3 regions of the Rhizobium sp. 007 genome follow, and region 1 is predicted to be linked to each of the others. Evidence: riboswitches for the same ligand, from Rfam matches in the RefSeq annotation. Region 1 holds a riboswitch; each other region holds the start of a gene.

Region 1 (2,260 bases):
GCTTCATCTGGGCGATGGCCGGTGACAACAAGAGCTTCACCGACATGGATCAGATCGCGATCGCAGATTTAAGGTAAGTCCAATGGCAAATCCATTTGATCTTTCCGGTCGCGTGGCCATTGTCACGGGCGCCAATACTGGCATAGGGCAGGGCATTGCGATGGCGCTTGCGGAAGCAGGTGCCTCGATTGCCGCCGTCGGCCGCTCGTCTATGGATGAAACCGAGGCGATGGTCACGGAGGCTGGGGCACGCTTCCATGCCATCAAGGCCGATCTTGGCACGATCGCGCCGGTAAAGCGTATCGTCGCCGAAACGCTCTCGGCCTTCGGTGCACTCGACATCCTCGTCAACAATGCCGGTATCATTCGCCGCGCCGATGCGATCGACTTCACCGAGGAAGACTGGGACGCCGTCATCGACACCAATCTCAAAACGGCCTTCTTCCTATCTCAGGCCGCTGGCCGCCACATGATCGAAAAGGGCAGGGGCAAGATTATCAACATCGCCTCGCTGCTGTCCTTCCAAGGCGGCATCCGGATTCCGTCCTACACGGCCTCGAAGAGCGGCCTTGCCGGCGTCACGAGGCTGCTTGCCTGCGAATGGGCAGGCAAAGGCGTCAACGTCAACGCCATCGCGCCCGGCTACTTTGTCACCAACAACACGACGGCGCTCCGCGAAGATCCGGACCGCAGTACCGCCATTCTGGCACGCATCCCGGCAGGGCGGTGGGGAGTGCCCGCCGAACTCGGCGGTGCGGCGGTGTTTCTCGCCTCATCGGCGTCCGACTACGTCCACGGCACCGTCCTGCCGGTCGACGGCGGGTGGCTGGCTCGCTGACTGCAAAGGAGGGTGACTTGAGCCGCTCGTCTTGACACCGGCGACACCCGACCTTAACCTTTGAACATTCACCAGGGGGGTCCCGGCAAGGGGCTGAGATACTGCTGTCGCGCGCAGTGACCCGTTGAACCTGATCCAGTTCATACTGGCGTAGGGACGGTGCGAGCGCTCGAAAGGCTTGGAATTCACGCGTGGAATCCATGCCGGCGTCTTTCCATCATTCCGGCTGAGGACTGGGTCTCCAATCACAACTTGGAGCCTCAAACCATGAATATTGCCGCAAAGACCATTACCCCGAGCGTTACCACCGGCCCTTTGCCGGCATCCCGCAAAGTTTACGTTGCGGGAGATATCCATCCCGGCATTCGCGTGCCTATGCGCGAGATCAGCGTTCATCCGACCGCAGGCGAGCCGCCAGTCGCGGTCTATGATTCGTCTGGCCCCTATACGGTCGAGGGGGCCGATATTCGCATCGAAGAGGGCTTGCCTCAGCTTCGGCGCGACTGGGTGCTGGCCCGCGGCGACGTCGAGGCCTATCAGGGTCGCCACGTGCGCCCGGAAGACAATGGTTTTGCCAGCGGTGAGCGGCTGACGCCCGAATTTCCCGGCCAGCGCCAGCCGCTGCGGGCCAAGAACGGCAGGGCCGTCACCCAGCTTGCCTATGCGCGTGCCGGCATCATCACGCCGGAAATGGAATTCATCGCCATCCGCGAAAATCTCGGCCGAAAGGCACAATGCGAGGCCATGGTTCGCGACGGCGAAAGCTTCGGTGCCCATATCCCCGACTATGTCACACCTGAATTCGTCCGGCAGGAAGTGGCCTCAGGCCGCGCGATCATCCCCGCCAACATCAATCATCCAGAGGCCGAACCGATGATCATCGGCCGCAACTTCCTGGTGAAGATCAACGCCAATATCGGCAATTCCGCCGTCACCTCGTCGATGGCCGAAGAGGTCGAAAAGATGGTTTGGGCGGCGCGCTGGGGTGCCGATACGGTCATGGACCTTTCGACCGGCCGCAACATCCACAATATCCGCGAATGGATCATCCGCAATTCGCCATTGCCGATCGGCACCGTGCCGCTCTACCAGGCGCTGGAAAAGGTCGAAGGCATTGCCGAGAACCTGACATGGGAGGTTTATCGTGACACGCTGATCGAACAGGCGGAACAGGGTGTCGACTATTTCACCATTCATGCCGGCGTGCGGCTCCACTATATCCCGCTGACCGTCAACCGGGTGACCGGAATCGTCTCGCGCGGCGGCTCGATCATGGCGAAGTGGTGTCTGCATCACCACCGTGAGAGCTTTCTTTACGAGCATTTCGAGGAGATCTGCGATATCTGCCGCGCCTATGACGTCTCCTTCTCGCTCGGCGACGGCCTGCGGCCGGGCTCGATTGCCGATGCCAATGACGCAGCG
Region 2 (2,260 bases), on a different replicon from region 1:
AGGCCGAGATGCGAGAGGAGGTAGGTCACGCGATAAGGATCATCGCCCGGCCCAAGACCGGCTTCCGCATAAGCCTGCACCGTCTTGAAACCGGCGAAATCCGGAGCCTGCTCCAAATAGCGCACCGTCGAGGATGGATGGCGGAAAACCTCGCCCGATTGCGCTTCAACGATGCCGGCCGCAATCTTCAGAAGGGTCGATTTGCCCGAGCCGTTACGGCCGACCAGACAGATCTTATCGCCCGGCTCGACCTGCAGGGCCGCGCCGGCCAAGAGAGGCGTTCCGCCGAAGCTTAGGAAGATATCGTCGAGTTTCAGGATGGGAGGGGCCAAAAATCAGACTCCGGAAAAATCATAAGGGCGGGCAAGGACAATCGCCCGGCCGCTGCCGAGCCTAAAACGAACCTTGCCTTCCGCGACGTTGGAAATGGTACGCGAGGAGCCGAAGGGCAAATGAAAATCGATGAGCGGATACCGGGCATTCTCGATGTAAAGACCATGAAGTTCGCTGAAGCCGGACACCGAAAACAGGCTGTTCCTCGGCAAATCGAGCTCAATTTTACCAGCGAGAAGCGGCACGGCCTCCTCCGTTCCGGAGGTCAACAGAATGTCGAAACCCTGTTCGGCAAGGCTGACGGCGTAAAGCAGGAGCTGCAGCGCGTGGTCCGAGCGCTCGCCACTGAGCGCACCGGCAAGGACAATTCGCCGTGCGCCGCGCGCAATCGCCTCCGACACCGCGATGTCACCATCCGTTGCGGCCTTGGCGGCCGGGTAGGGCTGTTTCGGGACATGCGGAAATACGCCCTCCAGATCCGGCGGCGTCGAGTCGAAATCCCCGACCCAAAGCTCCGGCACCACGCCAAGCGCTGCTGCATGCCGCATACCGCCGTCGGCGGCGATGAAGCGGCTGCCTGAAACGGCAGAACGCAGGCGCTCGGTCAGGGAGAGTTCGCCGCCGAGCAGGATCGTGAAAGTGGATTGGCTCATGGCATTGCCCATAGCGCAAAGCAGGGGCCAAGGGAAAGGGGCTACGGTCAGCGCGCTTCGCCCTTGTCATAAAGCCTTCATGGCGATACATCTGCCGACGCTCTAACGGGGTGCCTGGATGTCCGCAAGGATACCGGCTGAGAGGCATCGAGCCAACCCGCGGAACCTGATCCGGTTAACACCGGCGGAGGGATTAGACGCGTGACATTTGGCAACGCCCTTTTCCCCTTCAAAAGAAACTCAAGGAGGAGGCGCGCCATGTCCGGCCGCACATCGATCATCTCTTCGCTGACCGCAGCATTTTTCGCCGCGACGCTCGGCTTGTCTGCCGCGCACGGCGCGGAAAAGACGCTCACCATATACACTTACGAAAGTTTCACGTCCGAATGGGGACCCGGGCCGAAGGTCAAGGACGCTTTCGAGAAGACATGCGGCTGCACGGTCAATTTCGTCAGCGTCGCCGATGGCGTCGCCCTGCTTTCGCGCTTGAAGCTCGAGGGAGCTTCCACCAAGGCCGACGTCGTCCTCGGTATCGACACGAACCTCGTCACCGAAGCCAAGGAGACCGGCCTGTTCGACGCAAGTGGCGTCGATGTCGGCGCGCTGAAGGTGCCGGGCGGCTTCGTGGACGATGTCTTCGTTCCCTACGACTACGGTCACTTCGCGATCATCTACGATACGCAAACGATCAAGGACCCGCCTCAGAGCATGAAGGATCTGGTCGAAGGTGATCCTTCGCAGAAGATCGTCATCGAAGATCCGCGAACCTCGACGCCGGGCCTCGGCCTGCTGCTCTGGGTCAAATCCATTTACGGCGACAAGGCGCCGGAAGCCTGGGGCAAACTCAAGAACCGCATCCTGACGGTCACGCCCGGCTGGTCCGAGGCCTATGGCCTGTTCACCAAGGGCGAGGCGCCGATGGTGCTGTCTTATACCACATCCCCTGCCTATCACATGGTGACTGAGAATACCGATCGCTACCAGGCCGCAGCCTTCTCGGAAGGCCACTATATCCAGATCGAAGTCGCGGGCCTTTTGAAGAATGCGCAGGACAAGGATCTTGCCCGCGACTTCCTGAAATTCATGATAACGCCCGGCTTCCAGGATACCATCCCGACGAACAACTGGATGATGCCCGTTTCCGCAACCTCCAAGCCGCTGCCGGATGCCTTTAGCAAGCTCGTCAATCCGGCCAAGACCTTCCTGATGAGCTCCGACGAGGTCGCCAGAAGCCGCAAGGCCTGGATCGACGAGTGGCTTGCGGCGATGAGCAT
Region 3 (2,260 bases), 250 kb from region 1:
GCTTCGGCAATCGGTGCATTGGCGATCATGCCGATCTTCACCGCATCGACGCGGATATCGGCGAAGACCATGGCGATCTGCTCGGCGACGAAGTCAGCGGGAACTGCATGCACGCTGGAAACGCCCTGGGTATTCTGAGCCGTCAAGGCCGTCAAAACGGCCATGCCATAGGTGCCGCGCGCCGAACATGTTTTCAAATCGGCCTGGACGCCCGCGCCGCCCGAAGGGTCGGAGCCGGCAATGGAAAGAACGTTGCATATCATGCGCGTGCCTTTCGGATTGCGTCAGTAATGCTCGCGGCAGCCTGCCGCGGATCCGGCGTGCCACAGATAGCAGATACGACCGCGAGCCCCTTTGCCCCTGCCGCAAGCACATATTCTGCATGGGTCGCCTTGGGGCCGCCGATCGCGACCCCTGGTACGCGGCAGGCCCTCGCGCGCCTTGCCACGCCATCGATGCCGATTGGAGGCTTGTGATCCGGTTTTGTCGATGTGGCAAAGACAGGACCGATACCGGCATAGTCGACGATTGCCGGGTCGACGGCCGCGGCCAGTTCCTCGGTTGCCACCGAAAGTCCAAGGATCATCGATGATCCGATCTGTTTGCGCGCGTCGCGGGCGGCCATGTCATTTTGCCCGACATGCAACCCATCCGCCTCGATCGCAATTGGAGCCTCGGCGTCGTCGTTGACGATCAGAAGGGCGCCGGTTTCGGCAAGCGCGGCTTTCAACGCTCGACCGGTCTTGACCCGGCCTGCCGTGCCTGCCTGTTTATCGCGCAGCTGTATGATCGTTGCTCCGCCGGAAGCCGCGGCGAGCGCCGTCTTGACCATGCCGATACCGGCGCACAGATCCGGGTCGAGGACAGGATAAAGGGAAAGATCGAAACGCTTCATCTCGATGTTACTCTTGCCGCAGCATCGAGTGCGGTTCCATCGAGCTGCGCAAGCGCGTCAAGGAGGCGCCATGAAAGGGAACCGGGCCCGATATTCATCGCGACGTAGTTGGTGATGCAATGCACGAGCGGCGGCGTCGCGCGCATGGCAGCGAAGAGTTGTCCGGGTGAACTTCGTATCGGCATTTGCCCCTTTCTGGCGGGGCAAAGGCGCGGGGAGCCGGACTGAATAAGCAAGGCTCCGAGCGACTCCCTCCGCCAGCATTATCCGGTTCAGGTTCGAAGGGTACTTCTCAGCCCGTCTTGCAACGGACGCCCCTGTCTCTCATCGCGGTCTTCATTGCAGACAAATCTCTGTCTGTCACCCCTAAAAAAAGCATGGCTGTATGAAGTCAGATCCCGCTACCAACATCTGCCCTTTGAGAGCCTGATGCGAGAAAGGCGGGAATAAAGACGTTTTCATGCCGCTCCTTTGTCGAACTATGGCGGCTCCTTTTTCGGCAAGCGGCGGAGTTGCAAGCTTCGATGACGCGATGACAAAAACGAGCCCGGACGCTCAATGCTCCGATATTTGTTGGGACGCTCCGGCGCGTTCGGCCGGAATGCACACCCACTCGGGGCGACTGCGATCATATATTGCGTAATCGTTTTCGTTAAATATTCTGGCTACATCGTCAAAATTCTCGGTAACTTCCACGTGGTCTTATATTCGCTAGACAGTGCGAACTACCGAGAAGCACACGGTGTTCGGCACCCTTCACATCTATCTTCAGCAGCGCCGGACGAAGGCCCGTCTCTTCCAAGAACGTGTCAAGCTGCATCATCTCGACCGTGACGGATTCCATCAGCGCATCGCTGAACGCATTTTCTCGGTTTTGTTCAAAATTTTTATAGTTTTTGTCCAATGAATTGTTCTGTCCCGACACGCCTTCTATCCAAAATTCCACGGGGCCATCGAGATCTCCACACGCGGCTTCAACGATTTTAATGTTCGCAAAGCTCTCTGTATTGGTTCGAAGATACGGCAAATTGTTGGGCCCAGGTTCGAAAACGATAACAGTACCGTCATCGCCAACGATCTTTGCTAAATGAACCGAAAGATAGCCGATATGGCCGCCGAGCTCGACAACGGTATCTCCGGGCTTTGCAAGCTCGGCGAGCGTCTTCATGATATGCGTCTCGCGGTGCTTCCCTTTGAACCAATATCCCCGATGTTTATAAAGGTTTAATCTTATGGGCGCATCGCGCCACCAGTGATGGCGCACGATAATATCACGCGTTCCCCAAGTGCGAGGACATGGAGTGCAACTCGCCGCAGGGGCGGTATCTCGCCAGACTTTGCAGCGGCATCGTACGGTCTCCGATC

What was found. A riboswitch is a leader RNA that binds a small molecule or an ion and turns the genes downstream of it on or off. The one in region 1 is predicted to bind thiamine pyrophosphate.
Region 2: it holds a riboswitch for thiamine pyrophosphate, as region 1 does, so the genes downstream of both, thiB (thiamine ABC transporter substrate binding subunit) here and thiC (phosphomethylpyrimidine synthase ThiC) in region 1, are expected to answer to the same signal.
Region 3: it holds a riboswitch for thiamine pyrophosphate, as region 1 does, so the genes downstream of both, ISN39_RS36850 (hydroxyethylthiazole kinase) here and thiC (phosphomethylpyrimidine synthase ThiC) in region 1, are expected to answer to the same signal.

The regions. Positions count from the first base shown of each region.
Region 1 covers NZ_CP064188.1:1,139,201-1,141,460, forward strand. The annotation lists gene kduI (5-dehydro-4-deoxy-D-glucuronate isomerase) at 1-77, shown strand, start outside; gene kduD (2-dehydro-3-deoxy-D-gluconate 5-dehydrogenase KduD) at 83-838, shown strand; TPP riboswitch at 902-1,013, shown strand; gene thiC (phosphomethylpyrimidine synthase ThiC) at 1,106-2,260, shown strand, end outside.
Region 2 covers NZ_CP064187.1:3,761,981-3,764,240, forward strand. The annotation lists gene ISN39_RS18415 (ABC-F family ATP-binding cassette domain-containing protein) at 1-332, opposite strand, end outside; gene ISN39_RS18420 (thiamine diphosphokinase) at 336-986, opposite strand; TPP riboswitch at 1,083-1,196, shown strand; gene thiB (thiamine ABC transporter substrate binding subunit) at 1,245-2,260, shown strand, end outside.
Region 3 covers NZ_CP064188.1:1,384,349-1,386,608, reverse strand. The annotation lists gene thiD (bifunctional hydroxymethylpyrimidine kinase/phosphomethylpyrimidine kinase) at 1-263, opposite strand, end outside; gene thiE (thiamine phosphate synthase) at 260-895, opposite strand; partial or broken gene ISN39_RS36850 (hydroxyethylthiazole kinase) at 985-1,080, opposite strand; TPP riboswitch at 1,128-1,224, opposite strand; gene ISN39_RS27610 (FkbM family methyltransferase) at 1,569-2,159, opposite strand.